One region of the Aeribacillus sp. FSL M8-0235 genome, then DNA from elsewhere that is predicted to be linked to it. Evidence: predicted binding sites of a transcription regulator. Region 1 holds the regulator's gene; each other region holds the start of a gene.
The links. The regulator Rex, encoded in region 1, represses fermentation and respiration genes when NADH is low (regulators of the CRP and FNR family bind a similar motif). The targets are predictions, from matches to a motif close to TTGTGAAATATTTCACAA.
Positions count from the first base shown of each region.

Region 2: the regulator Rex is predicted to act here: its motif matches at 1,674-1,691, upstream of qoxA (cytochrome aa3 quinol oxidase subunit II).
Region 3: the regulator Rex is predicted to act here: its motif matches at 2,344-2,361, upstream of NSQ71_RS09315 (DUF2249 domain-containing protein).

Region 1 is NZ_JBBOBW010000001.1:387,122-391,855, reverse strand. Features, by position in the region: gene NSQ71_RS02070 (CPBP family intramembrane glutamic endopeptidase) at 6-737, shown strand; gene NSQ71_RS02065 (YdiK family protein) at 742-945, shown strand; gene tatC (twin-arginine translocase subunit TatC) at 1,038-1,784, opposite strand; gene NSQ71_RS02055 (twin-arginine translocase TatA/TatE family subunit) at 1,807-1,980, opposite strand; gene NSQ71_RS02050 (redox-sensing transcriptional repressor Rex) at 1,995-2,636, opposite strand; gene NSQ71_RS02045 (ABC-F family ATP-binding cassette domain-containing protein) at 2,948-4,734, shown strand, end outside.
Region 2 is NZ_JBBOBW010000001.1:3,651,045-3,655,778, reverse strand. Features, by position in the region: cobalamin riboswitch at 8-206, opposite strand; gene nfsA (oxygen-insensitive NADPH nitroreductase) at 605-1,354, shown strand; gene qoxA (cytochrome aa3 quinol oxidase subunit II) at 1,842-2,807, shown strand; gene qoxB (cytochrome aa3 quinol oxidase subunit I) at 2,831-4,734, shown strand, end outside.
Region 3 is NZ_JBBOBW010000001.1:1,934,901-1,939,634, forward strand. Features, by position in the region: gene NSQ71_RS09300 (MogA/MoaB family molybdenum cofactor biosynthesis protein) at 1-342, opposite strand, end outside; partial or broken gene moaA (GTP 3',8-cyclase MoaA) at 353-1,321, opposite strand; gene NSQ71_RS18545 (helix-turn-helix domain-containing protein) at 1,787-1,852, shown strand; gene NSQ71_RS09315 (DUF2249 domain-containing protein) at 2,423-2,656, shown strand; partial or broken gene NSQ71_RS09320 (DUF2249 domain-containing protein) at 2,661-2,889, shown strand; gene NSQ71_RS09325 (hypothetical protein) at 2,876-4,123, shown strand; gene NSQ71_RS09330 (metal-sulfur cluster assembly factor) at 4,168-4,470, shown strand.

The sequences.
Region 1 (4,734 bases):
TATTCGTGAAAAAGCAATATTGGTGGATCATCATTACGTACATCATTATGCAGCTCTCATCCTATATTGGAGTTCCCCTTTTTTATGAACTGGGTGTTGGCGTCGATGAAAATCTCAATGCAGGACTTTTTCAAGCGCAAGCATATTGGTCGATTACAAGTTTTACTGCTGCGTTTGTCATTATTTTATTTCTCCTTCGTCATGAACGAAAAAATAATGTCCGGATTGAAAAAGCTTCTTTCGGCGAATCTGCCATATGGGCTGTTTTCGGAGTTTTTTTAGCTTTTTTCATTCAAACAATCGTTGGCAATATTGAAATATATGTACTTAAAGTTAATCCGATGTCGGAAAATACTCAAGTCATTATGGATTTAATTGAAGCAACGCCTTATTTGATTATTGTCACATCAATAATAGGACCGATTCTTGAAGAAATTATCTTCCGAAAAATTATTTTCGGGGTGATTTATCAAAAAACGAATTTTTGGATCGGCGCGCTTGTCAGCTCGCTATTGTTCGGCATCGTGCATGGGGAGCCTGAACTTTTATTGCGTTATACAGCAATGGGGTTTACGTTCGCTTTTTTATATTATAAAACAAAACGCATATTAGTCCCTATTTTTGCCCATACAATGATGAATACAATCGTAGTCATCATTCAAACAATTTATCATGATGAGATTGAAAACATGATGAAGCAAATGGAACAAATACAAATCATTATTGGAGGCAGCTAAGATTATGAATTTTCATCCCGTTTCCATGGGACTCTTCTATTTTATCATGGGAGTTCTATTTACATATTTAGCAATTCATCATGCTGAAAATGGTATGTGGACAGCTACAAATATGATTTTAATGATTTTAGCCACGTTTGATTTTGCTGTTTCCATCCGCATGTTCACTTTCTCATATAAAATTCGGAAAGCAAAAAACAACCGATGAGGTGTAATGATATTATCCCTCTTGTGTAGACAGTAGGAAAAAAGCCTATACTGTCTTCACAAGAGGGATATGTTTATAACAGCCCATCGGTTTTACTTTTGATCTGATTCTTTTATTTGAGAAGACTGTGCTTTTTTGTAAGCAAATCTTGAAACAATGATACTTATTTCATACAAAATGAATAGCGGAATCGTGACCATTAAATGCGACACAATTTCAGGCGGCGTAATAATCGCTGCGATAACAAGCAATACAAAATACGCATATTTTCTAACCTTTGCCAAAAACGCCGGATTGATGATCCCGAGTCTTGTTAAAAACATAATGACAACGGGAAGCTGAAACAACAGTCCGAAAGGCAATGTTAACTGCAGCAGGAAACGAAAGTATTCATTTATTCCTATCATTTGTTGAATGTTTAAATCATTGGAAAGCCGCCCCATAAAATCGATGACAAAAGGAAACAAAATAAAATAAGAGAAGCTTATACCTAAAAGAAATAAAGCAACCGACAACGGTATATAGCTTAATGTGACCCGCCTTTCTTTTTCATACAGTCCTGGGCTGATAAACGCCCAAAGCTGGTACAATAAAACAGGGAAAGTTAGAATTAAAGCAATAATAAATGTAATCTGCATATAAACGATCAATGGATCTGCAGGACGAAAAGCATTTAAGGCGAATTGCTTTGCTTCATCAGTTTGCTGTAAAAAAACAATAATTGGCTTCGCTATGAAAAAGCCAGTAATCATAGCAACGAAAAAGAAAACGACTACAATAATCAGCCGTTTTCTAAGCTCCGCTATATGCTCCAACACGGACATTTTTTTTTCGCTCATCATTATTCATCCATTCTTCTTGCTATTCATTTTTCTTGTTTTCTTCATCATCGTCTGCTAAGCCCTTCGTGGCACTTTTAAACTCCTTTAATGATTCTCCTATAGCTTTTCCAAGCTCAGGAAGTTTTTTCGGCCCGAAAACAAGCAGAGCTGCAAATACAATCAACAGCAAGCTTCCAATTCCAATTGTTGGCATTTAATATCGCTCCTTCAATCTTCATTCGAATAATGTTTTAAAAAATATGCAAGAGCCTGAAGTTCAACAGATAGATCGATATGATGAATCCGAATTTTATCCGGAACATTTAAGCGAGCCGGCGTAAAATTTAAAATGCCTTTTATGCCTTTTTCCACTAACCGATCCGTTATTCCTTGAGCGGCAGTTGCCGGGACCGTTAATATCGCAACAGGCACATCATCAGGCAATTCACTTTCTAGCTGATCCAAATGATAAATTGGAACTCCACCAATTTTCATTCCTACTTTTCGTTTATTAATGTCAAATGCAATAACAATTTGTGTGTTGTTATTTTTTGTAAAATTGTAATTTAAAAAAGCTGTTCCCAAATTTCCGACTCCAATGAGGGCAACTTTGGTCAACTCATCTTGGTCAAGCGTCTTTCTAAAAAATGATAACAAATAATTGACATTATATCCATAACCTTTTTTGCCCAGCGCTCCGAAATATGAAAAGTCCCTTCTAATTGTCGCAGAATCTACTTTTACTGCTTCACTCAGTTCTTGAGAGGAAACACGTTGTTTTCCCGAGGCATGTAAATTTTGCAAAAACCGATAATATAGAGGTAATCTTTTTGCAGTTGCTTGCGGTATCTTAGATTGATCTTGATTCAATGCTCATCCCTCGCAATCCAAAACAACCTGACTAATTTTGTTTTTAACTATGTTTTCTAGCAAGCGGCTGCTCGCCTGTATGAAACAATATCAGACTGATAACGCTTCCATCCTGATCTTCTTCTCCGTCTACATTTCTTTTTATTTGTTTTTTCTCCAAACTCTCCTTATATAAAAACTATACACTATTTTTTTATTCGTGTCTTTTGAACGATTGTTACAATTTCTTGTCCTTTTGTTCATCAGGTCAGTTGCCTGCAGTCAAATATATAGGCTACACTTATTCTAGCAAAGATTGAGGTGAACTATGGATGATTTTATTGCAGTTAAACAAAATCACAAAATATTATGGTGCTGACCTTATTTTATCGAATATTAAGCTGGAAATCCAAACAGGAGATAAAATCGCCGTTGTAGGCCGCAATGGAGCCGGAAAATCAACATTATTGAAAATCATTGCCGGTGAAATGCCCTTTGATTCTGGTGAAATTGTGAAGCCAAAAGATTTAACAATCGGCTATCTGGCACAAAACACAGGATTAGAATCAACTAAGTCGATATGGGATGAAATGCTAACCGTTTTTGAAGAGCTGCGGAACATCGAAGCTGAGCTGCGAAATATTGAACAAAAAATGGCAGCTATCTCCTCAGCTGGAGATTCTCATGCTTTGCAAAGCTTAATGAAGGAATATGATTCACTCCAACATTTATATAAAGAAAATGGCGGATATCAATATGAGGCGGATATCCGTTCTGTGCTGCATGGATTAGGGTTTGCTGATTACGACTATTCAACTAAAATTTCGGTTTTGAGCGGAGGACAAAAAACCCGGTTAGCACTCGGAAAGCTCCTGTTGAAAAAACCGGATCTGCTCATACTCGACGAGCCGACAAACCATCTCGACATGGAAACATTAAACTGGCTCGAACAATATTTACAGCATTATAATGGAGCGGTTCTAATTGTTTCCCATGACCGGTACTTTTTAGATCGCGTTGTCAACACTGTTTATGAAATATCACGAACAGTTTGTACGAAGTATGTTGGGAATTACAGCGCTTATTTAAAACAAAAAGCGGAAGCGTACGAAAGGGAATTAAAACAATTTGAAAAACAGCAAGAAGAAATCGCGCGGATGAAAGATTTTATTCAACGAAACTTAGCAAGAGCATCGACAACGAAACGTGCGCAAAGCAGAAGGAAAATGCTTGAGAAAATGGAAATACTGGACAGGCCCGCTGGGGACGAGAAGTCAGCCAGCTTTTCCTTCGAAATCGAAAAGCAAAGCGGCAATGACGTGTTAAAAGCCATTGATTTGTCCCTTTCCTACGATCAAAAAACTCCGATCGTGAAAAATATTAACTTTTCGATCAACAGGAAGGACTCAATTGCCTTAATAGGGCCAAACGGAGTTGGAAAATCTACCTTATTAAAAACGATCATCAACCGCTTAAAGCCGCTGAGCGGAAAAATTCAGTTTGGATCTAATGTCCAAATCGGATATTATGACCAGGAACAAGCGGATTTGTCTTCATCTAAACGGGTTTTAGATGAATTGTGGGATGACTATCCCGAAAAAACAGAAAAAGAAATCCGAACGGTTTTAGGGAATTTCCTTTTTTCAGGAGATGAAGTGCTGAAAACCGTCTCGTCTTTAAGCGGAGGAGAAAAAGCTCGGCTCGCTTTAGCGAAATTAATGCTAAAAAAAGCTAACTTTCTCATCATGGATGAACCTACGAATCATCTGGATCTCGACAGCAAAGAAGTATTGGAAAACGCTCTGATAAATTTTCCTGGAACAATCTTGTTTGTTTCGCACGATCGTTATTTTATCAACAAAATCGCGACCAAAATTTTTGAATTATCCACAGAAGGCATTGCCGAATATATCGGGGACTATGATTATTACATTGCAAAAAAAGCGGAGATGATCGAGCTTGAACAGTTGAAAGAACCAACTATCGAAACCAAAGAGCAAAAACAAGGAAAATTATCTTATGAACAAGAAAAAATATTGAAAAAAAAGGAACGGCAAAGACAGCGCCGCATTGAAGAACTTGAAAACAAAATAGCAGAAATTGAAGAAGCGATCGCTGA
Region 2 (4,734 bases), 3.3 Mb from region 1:
GCGTAGGTGGCAGTGCATACAACAGGCAGGTCTCCTGACTTAGGATCATCGCTTTCGATCCTCCTTCCCATTTCAAAATTGAAACAGTGGATGTTGGCCGAAAGCTCCCCATCACAGTGGCGCGACCGTGTTGGAATTTCACCAATCTTCCCTTTTAAGCGCATATTGCTGATGAAATATGACGCACCTGCTGCTTGGAACACTATATGAAACTATAATTATCAGAATAGATGATTTTTTTTGTTTTTTCAATCCCTATTTTTTAGGTTCAGAAAAGTGCTGCCCTATTTTGGGAAATCAATGGACAGAAGCAGGAATTCACATACAAATTGTGAAATGTTTAGAGGGTCGTTTTTAAAATTTAATTTTTCTAATAACGTAAATTCGAAAAATTTTGTTGTTTACAATACAGGATCGTTGCAGTGAATAGTTTGAGATACGATGGTAAAATTAGGTGCTTGGAGCCTTCACTGAAAAAGGAGCTATAAAAAACGTATTTTTCAATACGAATCATTTGAACGAGCAGCATTTTCATGTTAATACTTGGATTGGAAGAAGTGTGATTTTTCAAAAAATAAGTGGGATTATAGAAAGGATGATTATGTTGAACGACATTATCAAAACCATTTTAAATCACCGTTCCGTTCGTCATTTTGAGGATCGGCCTTTGACAGATGAGCAAATCCGATTAATTGTCGAATGCGCCCAAGCCGCTTCAACTTCAAGTTACATGCAAGCCTATTCCATTATCGGGGTGAAAAATATACAAACGAAAAAAAAGCTCGCTGAACTGGCAGGAAACCAAGCTTACGTAGAGAAGAGCGGACATTTATTTATTTTTTGCGCTGATTTGCACCGTCATGAAGTCATTGGTGAAATGGAAGGCAAAAATGTAGAAGATTCATTGAGGAGCACTGAAAAATTTATGGTAGCTCTCATTGATGCTGCACTGGCCGCTCAAAATGCTGCGTTAGCGGCTGAGTCAATGGGACTCGGCATTTGCTACATCGGAGGCATCCGCAATAATTTAGAAGAAGTATCGAAGCTGTTGAAAATTCCAAACAAGGTCATCCCTCTTTTTGCATTAACTGTCGGCTACCCTGCAAAAGAAACGGCGAAAAAACCAAGAATACCTTTTGAGCATATTTATCATGAGGAAGAATATAAGCAAGATCAAGAAGCATATGTGCGCGAGCTTGAACAATATAATGAAATAGTATCCAATTATTATGATCAGCGAACAAACGGGATTCGCAAAGATACTTGGACTGGTCAAATGGCTCGCATGCTTTCGAATCCGACAAGAATGTACATGAAGCAATTTGTTCAGAAAAAAGGATTGAATTTAAACTAAAGCTTCAGCTCCTATCTCGATTTTATGAAGATAGGAGCTTTATTTTTGAACAGAAAATTGTATGTAAGTCATTTATCCGAACTCTTCCTTTCAGCATGAATTTGTTTATTTTTCCCCTGACTCGGCTGCTAACTCATTTTGCTTATTTCCTCACTTGGCAAATTTAGAATGATACATCGGTTCAAGAAAACAGATGAAAACGTCATTTTTCAGCTTCTTCATGTACATCCCTCGAAAATACATTCCCATCAGCTTTTATTTGGAAAATATAGAGAAGATTCCCTGAAAAAACGGAATTTCTCTATATTGTGTCAGATTCATGGCAAAAATTTTACAAAAAATTTATCGTTTCTTGACTGTTTTTTGAATTAAAGTTTATTTCGATAAAAATGTGATAAAGTTCATTTACAACTCAATTATTTTTTGAATCGATTAAGTCGGTTTTTTATGAAAATTTAAAACATTTCTGATTTGAGAGGGATTGAAAATGCCGGCACAACAACAAAAATGGTTGAACTTGTTTATGAAGGTTTTACCACTGTCATTGCTTTTTTTGTTGACAGGTTGCAGTGAACGCTTTGTTTTATTAAATCCGAAAGGACCTGTTGCAGAGGTTCAAAAGGATTTAATCCTTTGGTCAATTTGGTTTATGCTGTTTATTATTGTTGTCATCTTTGTGCTATTTGCAGTTATTTTATGGAAATACAGGGAGAGACCGGAAAATCTTGATTATGAGCCTCCTGACCAGCACGGAAATACACTTCTGGAAATCATTTGGACAGCTATTCCTGTGTTGATTGTCATTGCATTGGCGATACCAACGGTTAAGGCGACTTTTGAGCTTGAAAAACCGCCGAAGGAATCTAGAGGAGTTGAACCAATTGTCATTCATGCGACAGCAGCCGATTGGAAATGGATTTTCAGCTATCCAGAGGAAAATATTGAAACAGTCAATTATGTCAACATTCCAAAAGATGTTCCAGTTGAATTTAAATTGACAGCTGTCGGCGGGATGAGCGCTTTATGGATTCCAGAGTTGGGCGGACAAAAATATAATATGGCTGGAATGGGAATGACTCTTTATTTGCAGGCTGATCATGTCGGGACGTTTAAAGGGCGGAATTCAAACTTTACAGGAGAAGGATTTGCCCATCAAACATTTGATGTGAACGCAATGGAAAAAGAAGATTTTTATAAATGGGTGAAAGAAACACAAGCATCAGCTCCATTGCTGACGAAAAAACAATTTAACGAAATCATCCAAGTCGGAGTTTTAAAAGATAAATTGACTTTTTCTGGAACACATTTGGCGTGGGTTGATTTTGCGAAACCAGGTGAGCATTTAGACAATATCCCTGCAAAAGAAAAGCACGGTACCATAAAATTGGAGGAAGTTGAATCTGATCATCATGATAATCGTGAACATGAAAGCCATCAGCACGAAGGACATTAATCGGAAGGAAGGAGGAACGTGCTGTGAAATGGGATGAATTTTTCGTTACCGGCGAACCCCTTATATATATGGCGGATGCAGCCATTGTATTAACAATTATTGGTATTGTTTTTGTATTAACCTATTTTAAAAAATGGAAATGGCTGTGGAAAGAGTGGCTAACGACTGTTGACCATAAAAAAATAGGGATTATGTATATTATTTCCGCCGTATTAATGCTATTCCGAGGGGGCGTAGACGCACTTTTAATGCGCGCCCAATTGACAGTGCCAAATAATACGTTTTTAGATTCACAGCATTATAATGAAATTTTCACTACACATGGAACCATTATGATTTTATTTATGGCAATGCCGTTCATATTCGGGATCATGAACATTGCAGTTCCTCTCCAAATTGGAGCTAGAGATGTGGCGTTCCCGTATTTGAATGCACTCAGCTTCTGGACGTTTTTCTTTGGCGCCTTGCTGTTCAACATTTCATTTGTGATCGGCGGCTCACCGGATGCAGGGTGGACGGCATACATGCCTCTTGCCGGAAATGAACTCAGCCCGGGGCCGGGCCAAAATTATTATTTATTAGGATTGCAAATTTCAGGGATCGGTTCATTAATTTCCGGTATTAATTTCATTGTAACGATTCTAAAAATGAGAGCTCCTGGAATGACTTTAATGCGCATGCCGATGTTTACATGGGCAACACTTATTACGTCTATATTGGTTGTTTTCGCTTTTCCGGTATTGACGGTTGCTTTAGCATTAATGACATTGGACAGAATATTTGGCACTCACTTTTTTACGCTTTCAGGCGATGGAGTGCCAATGCATTGGGCGAACCTGTTCTGGATTTGGGGGCACCCGGAAGTGTATATTGCCATTTTGCCAGCTTTTGGGGTTTTTTCAGAAGTTGTCTCAACGTTTGCAAGAAAACGTCTTTTCGGTTATACAGCCATGGTTTGGTCCATGGTGGCGATTTCTGTATTAAGTATGCTCGTTTGGGTGCACCACTTTTTCACAATGGGTTCAGGAGCCCCGGTTAATGCATTTTTCTCTGTATCGACGATGGCGATAGCCATACCGACAGGGGTAAAAATCTTTAACTGGCTCTTCACTTTATATAAAGGTCGAATCAAATTCACATCTGCGATGCTATGGTCTTTGGCGTTTATTCCAACTTTCGTCATCGGCGGGGTTACAGGTGTGATGCTTTCGATGGCTGCGGCCGATTACCAATATCATAATACGTATTTCCTTGTGGCCCATTTCCATAATACGTTAATTTGCGGTACGGTCTTTGCTGTCTTTGCAGCGCTTCATTATTGGTATCCGAAAATGTTTGGCGTCATTTTAAATGAAAAGCTCGGCAAAATTACGTTCTGGTTTTTCGTCCTTGGCTTTAATGTATGTTTCTTGCCGCAATATGTTTTAGGATTTATGGGCATGCCAAGAAGAATTTACACATATCCGGCAGATGCCGGCTGGACGGAATTAAACGTCATTTCGACTATTGGCGCAGTTATGATGGGAATCGGCTTTATCTTCCTGTGTATTAATGTTGTGTACACGTACTTTAAAGGCGAGCGTGACCTCACGGGAGATCCTTGGGATGGCCGAACGCTGGAATGGTCTATTCCGTCGCCTGCACCGCATTACAACTTTGCCGTAACACCGCAGGTAAAAGGTCTTGACGCTTGGTGGATGATGAAGAAGGAACGGAAAGAAGGAAAAGAAGAAGAGAAGCCGGAATATAAACCAATCCATATGCCATCAAATTCGGGGCGGCCTTTCATCATGTCGATCTTCTTCTTTATAGCCGGATTCGGTTTAGTTTTCGAATGGATGCCGGTTGCGATCATCGGATTGATCGGCGTTATCATCTGCATGATTTTGCGCTCTTTTGAATATGATGATGGATACTATGTGCCGGT
Region 3 (4,734 bases), 1.5 Mb from region 1:
TTCTTTATAGCTTAAATAACGAAACAATTCCCCAAAACCAACCATTTCTTTGTCAAGCAATTCTTTTACCGCTTCTACCGTCACATCCCGTTTTGTAAAACCAGTCCCGCCGTTCAATAAAAAAACATCAATTTCGTCAGAAGCCTCTTTCACAGCAGATTGAATGGCTTCCCGTTCATCTTTCACAATCTCGTAATCTATTATTTCCATTTGTTCTCTCGTTAATAATTCGATGATTAATGCACCGCTTTTATCCGTATCCTTCGTTCTCGTATCAGAAACGGTGATCACTTTGCAGCGAACAGGGTCATTTGCCTTGCTGCGATGTTCAGATACACTCATCAATCACACCTCACCCGCCAATATAAGACATTTCCACACGTCTTTTTGCAGAAAGAGCATTGATCCTTCCTCTTTCTTCGGAATAACGATCGTCCCGAGCCTGCCAAACACGGGTGATCTCATCCAATATTTCTTCACCGCTTGCTCCCTTTCGCATTTTAACTAATAAATCAACGCCGTTTGAGGCAAATAGCATGTATACTTTTTACCGTCAGCTGATAGGCGCATTCGCGTGCAATCAGAACAAAAAGCTCCTGATAAGGAAGAAATAAAACCGCCTTCCACATCCGTACCTCGGTATCGATACCTTGTGGTAACCGCCAAAAACGTTGACTGAACTGGTTTAAGAGGTATTTCTTGGTGAATCATATCATGAACTTCTTTGCTCGTCAAAACTTCGTCCATTTTCCAACCGTTTAAGGTTTCGACATCCATATATTCGATGAAGCGGATCGTCATTCCTTTTTCTTCAAAAAAACGAGCCATCGGTAAAATTTCGCTCTCATTTATTCCTTTTACAACCATGTTCACCTTTACCGCCAGACCTTGTGCAACCGCTTCTTCAATTCCTCTAACAATTTCCTCAGACTTTGCTTTACCTCCGTTCATTTTAGAAAAAATTTCGTTATTTAAAGCATCTAAACTGACATTGATCCGGTTCATGCCCGCTTTTTTTAAACGCTTGGCATATGATATTAAAAATATCCGTTAATGGTCAATGAAACGTCTTGAAGATCTTGAAATATTTTTTAACATCGATATTAGTACATCAATGTCCTTTCGTCCCCCCGGTCAGACGAATTTTTCGAATGCCTAAACGTAAAGAGGCTGGCCAAACGATATATTTCTTGAAACGTCATTAGTTATTCCCGTTTTATAAAAGAATACTGTCTTCCTTCCATTTCAGCATACAGTATACACAACGAAAATTACATCGGTCTGTCACCGAAATGCGCAAATTCAATAAAGGGCGGTTAATTGATCTCGCAACATCTTCCTCTCCTTATACATTCATTCTTCATATGTTACAGACAAGATAAACAATAGAATGAGATCTCTGTCCCATAAATTCGAATGATCATAAAAGGTTAAATTAATTGTAAAAAAAATTTTCTGAAAAAGAAACCTATTTGGAATACATTTTACCAATTTATCATTTTTTTTATGGCTAACATGATGGGGCTCTATATAATGAATTGAGAAAGCAAAATAGATACACAAAAATATTTTACGATTTCGGCAAACGGAGGCTTTCATAATAGAATCAGCAGTTTTCATTATGGACAATGTACCAATGCTTGGCGACTTGATGGAAAGAATGGTTATTATATTAGAAAACCGTTCATCCATCAACAGGATCTTCTTAGCTTTTTCCATTTCGGGTCACCTGTCGAGAATCCGTCCAGACTCGAAAAAACTCAAAGTTGATTGAAAAAAAGATACTATCGAAAAACAACTGATAGAAAAATCATTAAAGAAAACCGCCGGCAACAAATCCGAAGCTTCCTGAGAATTAGAGATTTCACAAGTTACACTTTACAATAAGATGAAAAAATACCAGCTACCTAAATAGATGAACAACTTCTCAATCGTTTTCGAGAATGGCATTAACTTGGTTTACGCCCCGCTTTTTTCTTCTAGCACACTTTTCAGGCAACCATCTTTTTGATGTCAATGACATACTTTCAATGTTAGAATGATCTTTTTGCAATAGCGCTTTGTCCGGGTTAGACGTATTTTTCGCACAATGGCCGCTGACCATATTAGCAAAGAAATAAATTTCCCTACATGCCATCAGCTGTTTCCGCTTTAAAAACACACACTCTCCTTTCTATTTCAAGCAAAACAATATCCTTAGCGAAATGGTACCGATCTTTCATTGAAAACTGAAACATTTTCTAATGATGTTGCAACATCTTCCCTTCCCTCAATTGGAAGGATATATGCCAATACGGCATCACGAATCAATTATTCATAAACTTTTCAAAAGTGATGCCGATGAAGTGAAGCAAATCACAAATTGCGGGAATTGTTTTTACTATGATGAACATTGATAAAAAAGATGGAAAGGAGAATATGGATGGGAAAAACTGTTGAATTAGATGTTCGCGAAGATTTAAAGAAGAAATTAGAGGCGTTTCAAAAAATCATGGCGGCCATTCAGCCTCTTGCACAAGGAGATGTATTTATTTTACACGCTCCGTTTAAACCCGTTCCGCTTTTTCCTATCATGAAGAAAAAAGGGTTTTCTTATCAAGCGGAAAAAATAGAGGATAAACATTGGAAAATTACCTTTGTTAAAACGGAGGAATGAAAAAATGATACTGGATAATCGCGGCTTAGAGCCCCCACAACCGATGATGCGGACTTTAACGGCATTAGCAAAATTAAAAAAAAGGAGAAACGTTGAAAATTATTAATGACCGCCGCCCGATGTTTTTATTTGAAGAGCTTGACGATCTCGGTTATACCTATCAAACGCAAAAGCGCAGTGATGGAAGCTATGAAATAACGATTGAAAAGAAGGATGACGATGATGACGGCTAATCATACTTATGAAACGAATATTCGAATCCCTTTTTCGTTTATTATTTTTGGCTTGCTGGCGTTTTTCCTTTCTCAAATTCTTTTATTTCTGTCAACTCGTCAGCTTTCAACCGGAGAAATGCGCCTTCCTGTCGTATTGTCAGCTGTCCATTTATTAGTGATTGGCTTTGCTTTAATGACAGCCATGGGGGCCATGTATCAGCTTGTTCCAGTCGTGTTTTTAACCCCGATATGGAATGAATCATTTGCTTTTATCCAAATGGTCGTCACGTCATTAGGAATACTATCTTTTAGCATCAGCCTGGCCTTTAATATTCAAATGGCTATATTTTCAGGCTTGCTTCTTACTTGCGGGATTGTAATGTTTTTATGGCAGATGTTCATGACATTAAAAAAACAGAAGAAAAGAACGGTCATCACTTTATTTGTTGGTACCGCCCCCATTTGTTTGCTCCTAACGATCGGGCTCGGATTGACGCTTGCCTATCATTTTTGGAGCGGCAGACAATTAATCGATCATGATTTGATTTTCAAAGCACATATATTGCTGGGATTTTCCGGCTGGTTTACACTTCTTATCTTCGGATTTTCTTACAAAATGGTTCCGATGTTTTCATTGGCGCATCATTTTTCAATGAACACGGCCCGATATGTCTACATTTTTTATATAAGCGGTCTTGTGTTAACTTTCATCAGTTTTATAACGGCAAATGACCGGTTGTTATCAGCAGGGCTTCAATTGATGGCTGTCGGATATGGGTTGTTTGCATACCATATGTTTGCCATTTTAAAGAAAAGGATGAAGAAAAAACTGGATAAACCTTTTCTGTTTGCTCTTTTGGCCATTGTTTTTGGAGTCATCCTGCATATAGCGGCGGCCGGTTTTTCTTTTCAAAGTGAAATCCATTCCCGCATCTTTTCCATCATCATCTACTGTTATCTGTTCGGCTGGATTGTATTAAGCATCATTGGCTATTTATATAAAATTGTTCCTTTTCTATGGTGGACACACCGGTATAGCAAAAAAATCGGCAAAGAAGCGGTGCCGACTTTGAAACAAATGATAAATGAAAAATGGATTGTGATGGAATGCTGTTTATTTGTTGCGAGTCTTATCGGCATGATCGCTGCTCTTGCCTCTTCAAGCACTGGTCTATTTTATCTTGCTCAAGGAGGAATGGTGCTGTTTTCTGGATTATTTGCCTGTACGATTGGCTCCGTATTGCTGAAATAAAAAATGAGGGAACGATTTACTGAAATATAAAGGGTGATGTTACAATGGAAATAAAAGCAAAGATCTTGGAAAAACTGCAAAACGTTTTAGATCCTGAATTGGGAATTAATGTTGTTGATTTAGGACTGATCTATAAGATTGAAGTAAAAGACGGAACTGCATTCATTTTAATGACATTGACTACACCCGGCTGTCCGTTGCACGACTCAATAGCAGGCGGTGTGAAACGCGCGTTGCGTGATATTGAAGGCATTCAAGACGTAAATGTCCAAATCACTTGGAATCCGCCTTGGTCCCCTGATAGAATGAGCGAAAAAGCATTAAGGCAGCTAGGGTTCCTTTCCTAAACGTTTTTCAAAGACTGTTCCTTTCCTGAAAGGGACAGCTTTTTTTATGAAAGAAGTCCCAATTATTTTGGTGTTTTTGGCTCTTCTTCCAGCTCCCAAACAAACGGCATCACATTTAAAATTTTCGTTTAATCGTTTCCCAGCCAAAAAAATCCCCTTCCAGGAAAATTTTTTACAAATGCTGTCTTCCTGCAGGGGATAATAGCTGCTCCTTGTTTTTCCGGAGGTGTCAACCAGGAAAAAAATGTAACTGAAATCGCAAAT